One region of the Nocardiopsis sp. NPDC101807 genome, then DNA from elsewhere that is predicted to be linked to it. Evidence: riboswitches for the same ligand, from Rfam matches in the RefSeq annotation. Region 1 holds a riboswitch; the other holds the start of a gene.
What was found. A riboswitch is a leader RNA that binds a small molecule or an ion and turns the genes downstream of it on or off. The one in region 1 is predicted to bind guanidine.

Region 1 (7,916 bases):
CTCGCCCAGGACCTCGGCCTCCCCGTCGTGGCCAAGATCGTCTCCCCCGACATCCTGCACAAGACCGACGCGGGCGGCGTCGAGGTCGGCCTGGACAGCGCCGAGAAGGTCTCCGAGGCCTACCACCGCATCGTCGCCAACGCCCTCGCCCACACCCCGGGCGCGAGGATCGACGGCGTCCAGATCCAGCAGCAGATCGGCGGCGGACCCGAGGTCGAGGTCCTCGTCGGCGCGACCACCGACCCCACCTTCGGCAAGATCGTGGTGTTCGGTCTGGGCGGCGTCCTGGTCGAGGTCCTGAAGGACGTCACCTTCCGCATGGCGCCGGTCTCCGAGGAGGAGGCGCTGTCCCAGGTCGGCGACATCCGCGCCGCCGAGGTGCTGCGCGGCGTGCGCGGCCGGCCGGGCGTGGACCAGGAGCGGCTCGCAGAGGTCGTCAGCTCGCTGTCGGACCTGGTGACCGACTTCCCCGAGATCGCCGAGGCCGACCTCAACCCCGTGTTCGCCGGACCCTCGTCCGCCGTGGCCGCCGACCTGCGCTTCGTCCTGGACTTCACCCCGGCCGAGCGGCCGGCCCCGTTCGACCGGGACGAGATCCTCGGCGCGATGAACCGGGTCTTCAAGCCCCGGTCGATCGCGATCATCGGCGCGTCCAACGAGGCCGGGAAGATCGGCCACTCCGTCATCAAGAACATCGTCGACGGCGGATACGCCGGCGAGGTGTACCCGGTCAACCCCAAGGCCCCCGAGGTGTACGGCCGCAAGGCGTACGCGAGCGTCCTCGACGTCCCCGGCGACGTCGACGTGGCCGTCTTCGCGATCCCCGCGAAGTTCGTCGCCGGCGCGCTGGAGGAGGTCGGGGCGAAGGGGGCCGCCGCGGCGATCCTCATCCCGTCCGGCTTCGCCGAGACCGGTGAGCAGGAGTTGCAGGACGAGGTGCTGGCCATCGCCCGCAGGCACGGCGTCCGGCTCCTCGGTCCCAACATCTACGGCTACTACTACACGCCCGAGAAGCTGTCGGCCACGTTCTGCACCCCCTACGACGTCGCCGGCGGCACCGCCCTCACCTCGCAGTCCGGCGGCATCGGCATGGCCATCCTCGGCTACAGCCGCAGCACCAACACCGGCGTCTCCGCCATCGTCGGCGTCGGGAACAAGGCCGACATCGACGAGGACGACCTGCTCACGTTCTTCGGACAGGACGAGAACACCAACGCCATCGCCATGCACCTGGAGGACCTCAAGGACGGCCGCGCCTTCGTCGAGGCCGCACGCGAGGTCGTGCCGCACAAGCCCGTCATCGTGCTCAAGGCCGGGCGCACCGACGCCGGAGCCCGCGCGGCCGGGTCGCACACCGGGGCGCTCGCCGGGGACGACAAGGTGTACGACGACATCCTGCGCCAGGCCGGGGTGGTCAGGGCGCCGGGGCTCAACGAACTGCTGGAGTTCGGCCGCGCCCTGCCCGTCCTGCCCACGCCCCGGGGCGAGAACGTCGTCATCATCACCGGGGCGGGCGGATCGGGCGTCCTGCTCTCCGACGCCGTGGTCGACAACGGGATGTCGCTGTACGAGATCCCGCCGGACCTGGACGCGTCGTTCCGGGCGTTCATCCCGCCCTTCGGGGCGGCCGGGAACCCGGTCGACATCACCGGGGGCGAGCCCCCCTCGACCTACGAGGCCACGGTCAGGCTGGGCCTGGAGGACGAGCGGGTGCACGCGCTGATCCTGGGCTACTGGCACACCATCATCACCCCGCCGATGGTCTTCGCCAAGGTGATCAGCGAGGTCGTGGCCGAGGCCAGGGCCAAGGGGATCGACAAGCCCGTGGTGGCCTCCCTCTCCGGGGACACCGAGGTGGAGGAGGCCTCGCGGTACCTGTTCGACCACGGGATCGTGGCCTTCCCCTACACGACCGAGAAACCCGTGCAGATTCTCGGCGCGAAGTATCGCTGGGCGCGCGCCGCAGGACTACTCTGACCCAGTGCCCGGCCGGCGCCCACCGCGCCGGCCGGGCCCCGGCACCACCGCACCGCCGCACCACCCCTGATCCCGACGGCCTCGGAGCCGCCGCCACAAGGCCGTCGGGACCCTCCGCCGCGGACGCAGCCACTCACCGGCCGCGACGGTCCGCCCGCACACCGACAGAAGAGGTGACCGCACCACCCGGGGGCGCCATGCAAGCAAGCAGCTCGCATCCGCACATCCCACACAGGGAGTTCCACCCATGGATTCCTCACGCCCCGAGACCGGCGGTACGCCGGGTTCCGCCGACAAGTCCCCCACCGACTCGCAGATCCCCTTCGTCCCCGCCCAGCGGCAGCCGAGCACCGTCGAGTCCGACACGTCCTCCACGGCCACCGCCGCCGGCGGCGCTCCCCCGCAGGAGGAGCGCGTGTGGAAGGCGGGCCGGCTGGAGCCGATGCCCATCCGCCCCCTCCCGAAGGCTCCCCCCTCGATCCACATCCTCGGACCCACCGTGTTCCTCGTCGCCCTCGGCGTCGGCATGGGCGAGTCCTACATGTGGCCGAGGCTGGTCCTCGTGTTCGGCCCCGAGATCCGCTGGCTGTTCCTGGTCGGCGTCTCCCTGCAGGCCGTGGTCATGCTGGAGATGTCGCGCTACGCGATGGCGACCGGCGAGAGCATCTTCTACGGCGCCGCGCGCGTGTTCAAACCGCTGATGTGGTTCTTCTTCCTCACAGCGATCCTGGTGTACATCTGGCCGGGACACCTCTCCGCGGGCGCCTCCGCGTTCGAGCGGGTGACCGGTATCCCCTGGCAGGCGACGGCGGTCGCGGGGATGCTCCTCGTCGGCGTGGTGTTCACGCTGGCGAAGGTCATCTACAACCTGCTGGAGAGCGTGCTCTCCATCTGCATCGGCCTCCTGGTCGTCGGGACGTCCGTGGTCGCGGCGATGGTCGGCAACCTCTCCGACCTCACCTCCACCATCAGCGGCATGTTCGCGTTCGGCTACTTCCCGCCCGAGGCGATGACGGCCGCCTGGTTCCCGATCATCGTCGGCTCCGTCGCCTTCGCCGGACCCTCCGGCATGCAGCAGATGTGGTACACCCTGCACCTGCGCGACAAGGGCGCGGGCATGGGCGCGCACATCCCGCAGATCCGGGGGCTCCGGCACTCCGGCGAGCAGGAGACCATGCCCTCGCGCGGCTTCATGTTCGACACCTCCGACCCCGCGGAGATGGCGAAGTGGAAGGGCTGGCGGCGCTGGGTCACCTTCGACGCCATGGTCCTGTTCTGGGGCATCACCATGCTGGTGACGATCTCCTTCACCGTGCTGGCCCAGGCCTCCGCCCGCATCGACCCGAACGTGGCCGACCTCATCCGGGCCGGTGACCGCGACGCCTCCCTGGACGCCATGGCCGGCTCCTTCTCCGCCGCGGGAAGCCCGGTCCTGGGGACCGTCTTCTTCTGCTTCATCGCCCTCATCGGGCTCAACGCCACGCTGGGCCTGTTCGACTCCTTCTCGCGCGGCCAGGCCGACATGACCTACAACTTCGTGCCGGGCGCCAAGAAGATCGGTGTCTCGAAGCTGTACGCCATGTTCCTGTGGGGCCTCATCGTCTTCGGCATCCTCGTCCTGCTCTTCGGCCCCGCCGACGGGCCCGCGGCGATCCTGGACGTGCTCGCGTTCCTGTCGGCGTTCGCGATGGGCGCGTACTGCGTGGTGCTGCTGCTGGTCAACAACCTCACCCTGCCCAAGCCGATCCGGCCGGGCATCGTCTCCAACGCCGTCATCGCCTTCGCCGCGCTGTTCTACCTCGGCGCGCTCTTCTACTCGCTGTTCGCCTTCGGGGTCGTGGTGGACTGATGGGCGTCCAGGTCTCCCCCAGAACGTCCGGCGCCCTCCTCCACCACGCCGAGGTCGCGGTGCCCGGAGCGGCGATCGGCCTCGTCGCCGGGCTGTTCGCCGCGGGCGTCGGCGCGATGGCCGGGCTGCCCGCGCTCCTCAACACCACGGTGGGGGCGGCGCTCGGCCTGCCCCTCGCGCTGCTCGGCGCCGGGTACTGCGTGCTGCTCGCCCGAGGCGTGTTCTCGGTCGGCGCGGTGGCCCCCCTCGCGCTGTACTGGCTGGCGGGCTTCCCCCTCGCCCGCCTGTTCGACTCCTACGCCGTGGCACTGGTGCTCGGGAACGACACCGTGCTCCGGGAGCCGCTGCTGTCGTTCCTCGCCCTCCAGGCGATGCTCAGCTTCGGCTTCACCATCGGGTTCCTGTGGCTGCACGAGAGGATCGCGCCGCACTGGCTGCTGCGCGTCCGCGGGCACAACCCGGTGGCGGCCTCTCTGGTCGAGCGGTACATGGAGCACGCGGAGCACCTCGAGAGGCGTCGGGCCTCCCGGCGCCGTCCCCCGGCCGCCCCGTCCTGACGGACACGGCCTGCCCGGTGCGGCGTCCCGCGCCGCACCGGACAGGCCGTCCCATGAGCACCGGGAGTACCGCCGGCCAGGACCCCGTGTCCGGGCCGGCGCACGGCGCGGTCCGGGCGCCGGAGCGGCGGACCCGTGTCCGCGCCGTCCCGGTCCCCCGCCGACCGGCGGCCCGGCTCAGTGCAGGACCTTGAGCCCGACCACCCCGGCGACGATGAGGACCAGGCAGAGCCCCTTGAGCGGGCTGAAGCCCTCGCCCAGGAAGAACATGCCGACCAGCGCGGTGCCGACGACGCCGATCGACACCCAGACCGCGTAGCCCGTCCCCAGGGGGATGGTCCGCAGCGCGTACGCCAGCCCGGCCATGCTCAGCGTCAGGGCGGCGCCGAAGGCCACCGTCGGCCACAGGCGCGTGAAGCCCTGCGAGGCGTGGAGCGCGGCAGCCCACGCGGTTTCCAGAAGACCGGAGATCACCAGTACAGCCCAGGCCATCGACCCGTACCTCCATGACGTGCGTGCAGGAACGCGCCGTCTTGTCGTACCGGGTACGGCGCACCTCGTCCGGGGTCTCACGGATCGCGCCGGCGCGGCGGGGCCGCGCGGGCGGTGATGCCTCGCAACCTACAACCCGCGGACGCGGACCGGGCTTCCGGGGCCGCCGGAGAGGTGCGCCACCGCCCGTGGGGCCGGGCCGCGGCCCCCGGACGGGACCGAGGGGCCCCGCGCCCGGACGCCCGCCGCTCCCCCTCCGGGCGGGGCCGGGGGCTCCCGGCCCGGACGCCCGCCGGACGGACCGCCCGCCGCGCGGGGCCGGACCACACGCGGTGGGGGACCGGACCGGTGCGCCGCCCCGGGCGGACCGGCTCCCGGCCGCCCGGCGACCGTTCGTCCCGTGCCGCGACCGTTCGTCGCACGGTGGGCGACCGTTCGACGCTCCGCCCCCGCGTTCGGCGCGCACGCGGGCGCGCCCCCTCCTTGGCGGGAGTGCCACTCCTTACAGTGCCGAGTAATACAGATCACACGAAGGAAGCGCGCTCCCGGCAGCGCGGCCGTTCCCGCCATCCCCCGGAGGTACGACCCAGCATGGCCACACAACGCCCACCAGAACCGCCCACCCCGCCCCCGGGGCCGGGGGAGGGATCCCCGGAGGAACAGCTGTCGGAGGCGGCCGTCATCGCCATGCACAGCGACCCCCGGTTCAAGACTCTGAAGAAGAGCCTGTACAGCTTCATCTTCCCGATGAGCCTGGCGTTCATGGCCTGGTACCTGCTGTACGTGTTCATGACGGCGTTCGCACGCGACCTCATGAGCACCCAGCTCTTCGGGAACGTCAACCTCGCACTGGTCTTCGGCGTGCTCCAGTTCGTGACGACCTTCGGCATCGCCATCCTCTACTCGTCCTACTCGCGCAAGCGGCTCGACACGGCCGCGGCCGTCGTGCGCGAGGCCCTGGAGAACGGTGACGGGGGGACCGGCAAGTGAACCTCGACAGCGTCCAGTACCTCGCCGACACCGCCGCGGTCAGCGACAGCAGCCGCGCGATCACCATCGGCCTCTTCAGCGTCATCATCGCGGCGACGCTCTACATCACCGTGTGGGCCAGCCGCCGCACCCACAACGCCACCGACTTCCACTCGGGGGGCCGCGGCTTCAGCGCCGTCCAGAACGGCTTCGCGATCGCGGGCGACTACATGTCCGCGGCCTCCTTCCTGGGCATCGCGGGCATGATCGCCCTGTTCGGGTACGACGGCTTCCTGTACTCCATCGGCTTCCTCGTCGCCTGGCTGGTGGCGCTGCTCCTGGTCGCAGAGCTGCTGCGCAACTCCGGCCGCTACACCATGGGCGACGTGCTGTCCTACCGGATGCAGCAGCGCCCGGTGCGGACCGCCGCCGCCGTCTCCACGGTCACCGTGTCGATCTTCTACCTCCTCGCGCAGATGGTCGGCGCGGGCGCGCTGATCTCCCTGCTCATGGGCATCCAGCCCGGCGAGACCTACCTCGGCATGTCGGGTGAGACCGCGAAGATCGTCGGCATCGTCGTGGTCGGCATGCTGATGACGATCTACGTGTCCTTCGGCGGCATGAAGGGCACCACCTGGGTCCAGATCATCAAGGCCATCATGCTGATGACCGGCGCCGCCCTGCTGGTCCTGCTGACCCTGTCGATCTACGGGTTCAACTTCGGCTCCCTGATGAACGACGCGGCCGAGGCCAGCGGCCGGGGCGCGGTGTTCCTGGAGCCCGGCCTGCGCTACGGCGTCGAGGTCCCGGGCGACGCGATCCAGACCATGTGGAACAAGCTCGACCTGGTCAGCCTGGGCATGGCCCTGGTCCTGGGCACGGCCGGCCTGCCGCACATCCTCATCCGCTTCTACACGGTGCCCGACTCCATGACGGCCCGTAAGTCCGTGAACTGGGCGATCGGCCTCATCGGCACCTTCTACCTGTTCACCCTGGTCCTGGGCTTCGGCGCGGCGGCCATCGTCGGCCACGAGGCCATCACCGCGCAGGACGCGGCGGGCAACGCCGCGGCGCCCCAGCTCGCCCAGGCCGTCGGCGAGCGGTTCGGCGGCGAGCTGGTGGGTGCGATCATGCTCGCGCTCATCGCCTCGGTCGCGTTCGCGACGATCCTGTCCACGGTCGCCGGCCTGGTCATCGCCTCGTCCTCCTCCCTCGCGCACGACTTCTACAACTCGGTCCTGCGCAAGGGGAAGGCGACCGACAACGAGGAGGTCCGGGTCGCGCGGCTGGCCGCCGCGGGCATCGGCCTCGTCGCCGTCGTCCTGGCGGTGTTCGCCCAGGGGCTCAACGTGGCCTTCCTGGTGGCCCTGGCCTTCGCCATCGCCGCCTCGGCCAACCTGCCGACGATCCTGCTCAGCCTGTTCTGGAAGCGGTTCAACACCCGCGGTGCGATCGCCGGCATCTACGGCGGCCTGGTCAGCGCGGTGGGCCTGGTGTTCTTCTCCCCGGTCGTGTCCGGCTCCGAGACCGCCCTGATCCCCACCATGGACTTCGCCTGGTTCCCGATGCCCAACCCGGCGCTGTTCTCGGTGCCGCTGGGCCTGCTGTGCGCGGTCGTCGGCACGCTGACCTCCAAGGAGCAGGACTTCGCGAAGTTCGCCCAGCTCCAGGTCCGCGCCCTGTCCGGCGCGGGCGCGGAGAAGGCCTCCGACCACTAGGGCGCGCGGCGCCCCGCAGGCCACCGGACTCGGGCGGCCTCCGGCCGGTCCCCGCCGGGACCCTTTCGTCCCCGGACCGGCCACCGCCCCGAGTCCTCCCGTCCCGGGCCCGTCACCCTCTCCGGGTGGCGGGCCCGAGGCGCGCCCGCGGGGCGAGCACCCGGTCGACCCTGGCACAATCAGGAAAGGTGACCCCCGACACGTGAGCGTTGACACATTTTGCTGGGATATGGTCAGTCCGTGTCGTACCGGTGGCTGTCGCGGATGTCCCCCTCCCGACGGCGCCCTGCGCCGTCGGAGCGGCGGGCGGGCGTCGATCTGATGCGCCAGGTCCACGCCCTCTGCGTCGACCTC
Region 2 (7,916 bases), on a different contig from region 1:
TGGCGTTCGCCATTTTATCGGCGGTCTATGGGGCGCTGCTCCTGATAACGACTCTCCCGAGTCTTGTCGCGTTTGCGATCGAGGTCAGGAGGAGGGTGCCCAGAGGTGGCTCGCGGAAATTCGGGGCGACCAGGGCGACCTCCGCCTCGGTGGCCGGTCTCTTCTACTTCGCCCTGCCGTTCTCCCTCGTTTCCATCGAGGGATTCACTGCCCTGAACGTGACGGTGTCCCTGGTGGGGTTCGCCGTCGGCTTCCTGCTGCACCGGATGTTCTTGTGGCTCAGCTTCGAGGGATCGTCGCGTACGGCCTTCTTTCCCCTTCTCGCACTGGCGGCCCCCTTTCCGCTTCTCCTGCTGAGGACATGGCCGTTCTAGTGCTCCGACCGGCAACGTGCCCGGCCCGGTGCACGTCCCGGTGCACAGGGGTGGGGCCCCGCGCGGGGGAGCGCGGGGCCCCGAGGGGGGCGCGGGGGTCCGGTCAGTGGACGAAGAAGCCGTCGAAACGGCCTCCCTCGCAGATCAGGCCGCTGGGGGAGGCCTCGCTCTCCTTGACGACGCCTCCGCCCTTCCTGCACATCTCCTCCGTGATGTACTCGGCCCCGGGGGGCGGTGGCGGTGCGGCCGCTACGGGGGCGGCCGACGCGCTGAGGGCGGCGGCGGTTAGGGCGAGGGCGGCGAAGAGGATGCGCATCGGTTTCCTCTGAGCGTGTCGAGCGGGGTGCCTACGCCACAGGGATCCCCCGCCCTCGGGCCTGAAAACCCTGTGAGCTGCTGAGACGCGAAGACGGGCGCGGCATATCGCCACCAAGGGCCACGAGTCGCCCCCGACCTGGTGGCCAGGTCGGCGGGAGCCGAGCGCACGGCGAAGCGGCGGGCCCCGCACCGGTCCCGTCGCACGGGATCTCGTCACAGGTTCGCGGGGGGACGTGTCGTGACGACCCTCACGGCACCGGCCTGGGACGATGTTGTACGTTGGGGTCGAGACCCGCTCCTCGGGTCAGCGGACGAGGGAGCCGTACCCGCGCCACGACAAGACGGCCTCGAAAGGGGCTTGTCCATGGCATGGTTCGTTCTCGTCGTCTCCGGGGTCCTGGAGGCCGTCTGGGCCACCGCCCTGGGCGCGTCGAAGGGTTTCTCCCGATGGCGCCCCACACTCCTGTTCGCCGTCGCCCTGGTCGCGAGCATGGCGGGCCTGGCCTGGGCCATGACCTCGCTGCCGACCGGCACCGCCTACGCCGTCTGGGTGGGCATCGGCGCCACCCTCACCGTCCTGTGGGGGTTCCTCACCGGCAAGGACCGCGCCACTTGGGGCAAGTCCCTGCTCCTGGTGCTGCTCATCGGTTCGATCATCGGTCTCAAGGCGGTGAGCTGACATGCCGTGGATCATCCTGCTCGTCAGCGCGGTGTTCGAGGCCGTGTGGGCCACCGCCCTGGGCATGTCCGAGGGGTTCAGCGAACCCGGCCCGACCGTCGTGTTCCTCGTGGCACTGGCGATCAGCATGGCCGGCCTGGGCTGGGCGGCCAAGCACATCCCCATCGGCACCGCCTACGCGGTCTGGGTCGGCCTCGGCGCCGCGCTGACCGTGTTCTACGCGATGTTCACCGGCGGCGAGAGCGTCTCGGCGCTCAAGATCGTCTTCCTCGCCGGGATCATCGCCGCGGTCGTCGGCCTGAAGCTGGTGCCGGAGAAGACCGCACCGGCCCCCGAGTAGCCCGCGGGCCGAAGGACACGGAGGCCCCCGGCGCGACAGGACGTCGCGCCGGGGGCCTCTTCGCCGCCGTCGCGGCCCGGCCCCGGCCCCGGCAGCCGCCCCGCGCCGACCGTGCGCGGACCGGCGGCCCACAGGGCGCCTCAGGCGGCGAAGGAGGCCAGGAGGTGGCTGACCAGCCGCTGCGCGCGGCGGTGGGGTTCGTCGGACGCGGCCAGACCGCCGACCGCCTCGAACAGCATCTCCACGTCGTCGGTGGTGATCCCGGCCCGCACGGCCCCGGCCCCCCGGGCGCGGTCCAGCACCGCCGCCAGCTTCTCCCGGCCCTCGCGGGCGTGCCGTTCGGCGTGGGAGGGGAACCGGGCCGTGAACTCCGGCGAGCACACGCGGCCCTCCACCTGGAGGATGCAGCAGCGCCGCAGCGCGTACTCCATGCCGCCCCAGGGGTCGGCGTGGGCCAGGGCCGCGTCGAACACCTTCGCGTACTGCGCGGCCGAGTCCGCGAAGAGCTCCATGACCAGGGCGTCCTTGGTCGGAAAACGCCGGTAGAGCGTGGCCGTGCCCACCCCGGAGCGCCGGGCGACGACCGCCATCGGCAGGTCCAGGCCCCGCTCGCGGAAGCTCTCGTGGGCGGCCCGCAGGATGCGCCGGCGGTTGTCCTCGGCGTCGCGCCGTATCGGCGGCGGCGCCGGGCGGTCCGGGTCCGTGGCCGGCACCGGTGCGCCGATCCGAGAAGTCCGCATGTTCCCGTCTCTCACTTGTGTCCCCGGGGCCATCACGGCGCGGCCCCGGTGCGTTGGTCGGGGAGTCGGCACAGGCCGCGCACCGCCCCCCGGCGTTCGTAGCGGGGAACCAAGGTGCGCTGTCGGCCATTCCCGTCAACGAGGAGAGGTTTCACCGTGAACACCATGCGCGCTGTCCGCTACGAGCGGTTCGGTCCGCCCGAGGTCCTGACGATCGACCGGGTGCCCGTCCCCGAGCCGGGGCCGGGGGAGGTGCTCGTGCGGGTCCACGCCGCGAGCGTGGGCGGAGGGGAGACCGAGATCCGCGCGGGCAGCCTCCGCCGGGTCATGGGCTCGCGCATGCCCCGCGGCCTCGGCGTCGACTTCTCGGGGAGGGTCTCGGGCGTGGGGCCCGGGGTCGACTCCGCACGGGTGGGGGAGGAGGTGCTGGGAATCCTGCCGCACATGGGGTTCGGGAGCACGGCCGACTTCGTCGCGGTCCCGCAGGAGAGGGTCGTGGCGGCCCCGGCCGGCCTCGACCCGGCCGGGGCGGCGGCGCTCCCGGCCTCGGGGACCACGGTCCTGACCGCGCTGGTGGAGAAGGCGCGCCTGCGCGAGGGGGAGCGGCTGCTGGTGCGCGGCGCCTCCGGCGGGGTCGGCAGCACGGCGGTGCAGGTCGGCCGGGCCCTGGGGGCGCACGTCACCGGTCTGGCCGGGCGGCGCAACCTCGACTGGGTCCGGGACCTGGGCGCCCACGAGGTGTTCGACCACCGTGAGACCGGGCCAGCGGACCTGGGCCGGTTCGACGTCGTCCTCGACGTGGTGGGCTCCGAGCCGGGCGCCTACCGGAGGCTGCGCGCCCCGGGGGGCCGCTACCTCCCGCTGGCCATCGACCCCCGGCGCCCCCTGCGGTCGACCGCCGACACCCTCTGGTCCGCCGCCGTGGGCCGCCGCAGGGTCCTGCCCTTCAGCAACAACCCCTCACGCGAGGACCTGATCGAACTCGTCCGGTACGTCGAGTCGGGTCGGCTCGTGCCCGTGGTGGACGAGGTGTTCCCGGTGGAGAGGGTGCGTGAGGCCCACCGGAGGGTGGAGAAGGGCGGGCTGCGCGGCAAGGTCGTGGTGTCGATGGGCGAGGACCCCGGCCCGCAGGGCTGACCGGCCGGTCCCGGACGGGCGGGGCCCGTCCGGGACCCGCCCGAGCCGCGGCCCCCGGGGCCACGCCCCGGGGCGTGGCCGGCGGACGCCCGTTCTGCCGCGCAGTGGGCGGAATCCGCCGAAAAAGCCCTAGGCTGGGCCGGTGAGCGAACCGATCATCGTGGCCCGTGGTGTGGACGTGGAACTGGGCGGCGCCCCGGTCCTGAGCGGGGTCGACCTCACGGTCGAGCCCGGGGAGGTGGTGGCGGTGCTCGGCGCCAACGGCGTCGGCAAGACCACCCTGCTGCGCTGCCTCGCGGGGCTGCAGCGCGCCTCCGGCAGCGTGAGCGTGCTGGGCCGGCCGCCCGTGGACGAGCCGGGCTTCTGGCGCGAGGTCGCCCTGGTCGGCGACGAGCCCACCTGGTACCCCGGACTGACCGTGCGGGAGCACCTGGAGCTGATGCGCGGGGTGCACGGCCCGGGGCGGCTGGAGGTGGGGGCGGCCCTGGACCTGTTCGAGCTGGGCGGCTGCGCCGACCGCGCCCCGTCGTCGCTGTCGACCGGGCAGCGCCAGCGGCTGTCCCTGGCCATGGCGCTGCTGCGCCCCAGCCGTCTGCTGCTCCTGGACGAGCCGGAGCGCGGGCTCGACGCGGACTTCCGGGAACGGCTCGCGGGGCTGCTCGCCGAGTACGCCGAGGGCGGCGGGACGGTGGTCATGGTGACGCACGACCCGCGGTTCGCCGAGGAAGCCCGGCACGTCGCCCTGGGAGCCGCCGCGTGAACGGGGTGGCGCAGGTCCGGGCGTTCGTACGGGCCCGGGACCGCGGCCGCCGCACCTGGTCCGACCGGTACATCACCCTGTTCGGCCTGGGACTGCTGGTGGTGCTCGCGGCCCCGGCGGTCGGACGGGCGGTGTCCGGCGTGCCCGCCGGCGTCGACCCGGCGCGGGCGGGAGCGGGCCTGGCCCTGGTCGCGCTGCTGCTGGCCGGCGCGCTGGTCCTCGCGCGCGGGCTCGGACCCGTGGCGGTGTCGGCCGCGGACGCGGCGTGGCTGCTGCTCTCGCCGCTGCCGCGCCGGAGCGTGCTGACCCGCACGGCGGTGGTCCTGGCCGCGCTGTGCGCCGCGTTCGGCGCGGTCGTTGGCCTGGCGCTGCTGAGCGCCCTGGGGGCCTCCGACGAACTGACGCTGCGGCTGTTCGCGTCCCTGGTCACGGGCGTCGCGTGGACGCTGGGCGGGACGGCGGCGGCCGTCCTCGCCCAGGCGTTCCAGCCCTGGGACGGCCGGCTGGTCGCGACGGTGGCCGTCCTCCTGGTCGCGGGGGCCGCCGCGGTGGTCATGGGCGCCGGACCCGGGCAGGGCGTGCTCACCGGCATCGCGTCGGCCCCTCCGGCGGCGTGGACGGCGACGGCCTCCGCGTCCGCCGCCGTGGCCGCCGGCCTCACGGCACGGGCCTGGGCGGCCCTCGCGCGCATCCCGGCCCGCGCGGTGCTGGAGTCCTCGCGCAGGGTCGGGTTCGCGGCGGGCGCGTTCGTCGTCATGGACCCGGGGTCGCTGACCCTGGTCGCCGAGGACGCCCACTGGAGGTCGAGGGTCCTGAGGTCGCGCCCGTGGCCGTCGCGGCTGCGCGGCGCGGCGGCGGTGGCCTGGCTGGACTGGCGGCGGCTGGCGCGGCGGCCGGGACGGCTCGCGCTGATGGCGGCCTCGGCCGCCCTGCCCGTGCTGGCCGAGCGTGCGGGCGGCGGCGCGGCGGCGACACTGGCCGTGCTCGCCGCGGGTGCGCTCGCGGTCGCCGCGGCGGGGACCGCCGGGGCGCGCCGGGACGCCGGGGACGCCTCGCTCGCGCGGCTGCTGGGCACGGGTCCGCGCGCGCTCCTCGCGGCGCGGGCGGTGCTGCCCGCCCTGCTCGGAGGCTCCTGGCTGGCCCTCGCGCTGGCGGGACTGGACGTCGCCGGCGGCGGCGCCGGCCTCTGGCCCCTCGGACTGCTGTGCGCGCCGGCGCTGGCGGCGGGGGCGCTGCGGATGGCGCGCCGCCGCCCCGTCGAGCACGCGATGCCGGCCGTGGACACGCCCCTCGGCCCGGTGCCGCTCGGTCCGCTGGTGTGGGCGCTGGCCGGGGCCGACGTCGCCGTGCTCGGGTGCCTGCCCGCGCTCGTGGCGGTCGCCGCCGGGGTGACCGGTCCGCTGCTCGCGGCGCAGGCGGTGTGGGGAGCGGCGGTGCTGGCGGCCTACTGCGCCGCCCCGAGGCGGGCGTAGGCCCCGTCGCGGACCGCGACGGCGGGCACGTCCCGCGCGCCTTCGCGCATCAGGCGATGGACCTCGGGCACCACCAGCAGGCCGCCGCTCTGACCGATGCCGCCACGCCCTGCTACGACACCGCGAGCCCCCGGGAACGCGCTCTGCTCGGCGTGGTCCATGCCCGCAGCCTCGCTCGCACCGGCGACCCCAAGGGAGCATCGCGGGCCCTCCTGCGGGCTGAGGACGACCCGTGCGACGCGACCGGGGACGGTGACGAACCTTCCCGAGTGTGGTTCTTCGGACAGGCGAGCCTGGCGCACGAGACCGCCCGCACCCTGCAGGCCATGGGAGACCTGACCGGGGCACAGGCCGCGTTCGAGCGCAGCGTCCAGCTCAGGGAAGGCTCCTTCTCCCGCACCCACGCCGTGACCCTCACCCTCACCTCCATCGCCACCGTCGTCGGCGGGCGCACGGAGGTCGCCGACGATTTCTGGGGCGGGGTCCGCTTGCTCATCCGCCTCAACGACGACCTGCTCCTGGACACCCTGCGGGGGTTGGAGGAGTTCTCCCACCTCCAGGTCGTGTGGCACTTCGACCAGGGGTCGCAGGCCGACGTCCACCTCGGAGCACGCCACCCGCGCAACAATCCGGACTGGCCGGAGACGGGGACGTTCGTGCACCGTAACCACCGGCGCCCGGCGAGGATCGCGATCTCGCACCCGCGTCTGCTCCGGGTCGCCGGCTGCGACCTTCACGTGGAGGACCTGGACGCCGTCGACGGCACCCCCGTGTACGACATCGCGCCATGGTTCGCCGAGTTCGGCCCCCGAGGCGAAGTGCGTCAGCCCTCGTGGCCGGGCGAGATGCTGAAGGATTATTGGGCCCCATCGACGTGACGGGAAGGGCCCCTTGAATCCGCCGAACAGGCAGGGCCCTTCCCCACCAGAAGCGAGGTCAGTCCTCGGAGGGGGGCGCGTCCACCAGCTCGATGCCGATGGCGACCACGCCCAGGGCCTCGCGCTCGGGAGGGTAGATCTCCCGGATGTTGCGGAGCTGATCCTCGCGGGTGGCGGTCGGGTTGACCGAGGAGACCGGTTCGTGGTCGAACATCTCCTCGAAGTCGGTGTACCGGGCCAGGCGGGTGATGCGGGTCAGGACCTCTTCGTCGCGGCAGCGGAACCGCAGCAGGTCTCCGACCTTCAGTCGCTTACGGGAAGAGTCGTTGACCCTGATCTCGGTTGTCTTCCTGCCCGAGGTGATCAGGTCGAAGTAGCGCTTGTAGATGCCCATCTCGTGGGCGCGGGGGCGCTGGTCGAGGTCGGCTGGTCGGTCGGTCATGAGTCGTCCGAGTTCCTTGACGGTGAAGCTTCTGAAGAAGTGCTTCGGGTCGGTGAGCAGTTCGCCGACGAGCCACAGCAGCGCGTCGACGTAGTGGTCGGTGTCTCCCGGCCACGTGGTGGTGTCGAGCATCCACGGTTCCACGTCGGCGGGCAGTGCGCCCTTGCCGCGCTCGCGCAGCAGTGACTTGGACAGCTTCGCTCCGGTGTGGGCGAGCACCTGCGGGGTGAAGATGCGTACCGGCATCTGGTGGCCCGGGGTGCCGATGGCCCCGAGCGCGCCGTCGATTTCTGGGGCGGGGTCCGCTCGGTCATCCGCCTCGACGACGACCTGCCGGTGAGCACTCTCAAAGGGTTGGAGGAGTTCTCCCACCTCGAGGTCGTGTGGCACTTCGACCAGGGGTCGCAGGCCGATGTCCACCTCGGAGCACGCCACCCGCGCAACAATCCGGACTGGCCGGAGACGGGGACGTTCGTGCACCGCAACCACCGGAGCCCGGCGAGGATCGCCGTCTCCCATCCGCGCCTGCTCCGGGTCGCCGGCCGCGACCTTCACGTGGAGGACCTGGACGCCGTCGACGGCACCCCCGTGTACGACATCGCGCCATGGTTCGCCGAGTTCGGCCCCCGAGGCGAAGTGCGTCAGCCCTCGTGGCCGGGCGAGATGCTGAAGGATTATTGGGCCCCATCGACGTGACGGGAAGGGCCCCTTGCGTCCGCCCGCCGACAGGCAGAACCCTTCCCCCAGAAGCGAGGTCAGTCCTCGGAGGGGGCGCG

Region 2: it holds a riboswitch for guanidine, as region 1 does, so the genes downstream of both, ACIRPH_RS00690 (multidrug efflux SMR transporter) here and ACIRPH_RS18815 (DMT family transporter) in region 1, are expected to answer to the same signal.

Annotation. Positions count from the first base shown of each region.
Region 1 covers NZ_JBIWMK010000005.1:582,539-590,454, reverse strand. The annotation lists gene ACIRPH_RS18830 (acetate--CoA ligase family protein) at 1-1,977, shown strand, start outside; gene ACIRPH_RS18825 (Nramp family divalent metal transporter) at 2,225-3,826, shown strand; gene ACIRPH_RS18820 (hypothetical protein) at 3,826-4,383, shown strand; gene ACIRPH_RS18815 (DMT family transporter) at 4,561-4,875, opposite strand; guanidine-III (ykkC-III) riboswitch at 4,906-4,969, opposite strand; gene ACIRPH_RS18810 (DUF485 domain-containing protein) at 5,467-5,865, shown strand; gene ACIRPH_RS18805 (cation acetate symporter) at 5,862-7,562, shown strand; gene ACIRPH_RS18800 (sensor histidine kinase) at 7,884-7,916, shown strand, end outside.
Region 2 covers NZ_JBIWMK010000001.1:145,790-153,705, reverse strand. The annotation lists gene ACIRPH_RS00700 (hypothetical protein) at 1-374, shown strand, start outside; gene ACIRPH_RS00695 (hypothetical protein) at 478-690, opposite strand; guanidine-III (ykkC-III) riboswitch at 978-1,044, shown strand; gene ACIRPH_RS00690 (multidrug efflux SMR transporter) at 1,057-1,371, shown strand; gene ACIRPH_RS00685 (DMT family transporter) at 1,373-1,711, shown strand; gene ACIRPH_RS00680 (TetR/AcrR family transcriptional regulator) at 1,852-2,451, opposite strand; gene ACIRPH_RS00675 (NAD(P)-dependent alcohol dehydrogenase) at 2,617-3,588, shown strand; gene ACIRPH_RS00670 (ATP-binding cassette domain-containing protein) at 3,731-4,348, shown strand; gene ACIRPH_RS00665 (DUF6297 family protein) at 4,345-5,820, shown strand; gene ACIRPH_RS00660 (TrmO family methyltransferase) at 5,877-6,698, shown strand; gene ACIRPH_RS00655 (ASCH domain-containing protein) at 6,757-7,386, opposite strand; gene ACIRPH_RS00650 (TrmO family methyltransferase) at 7,390-7,836, shown strand.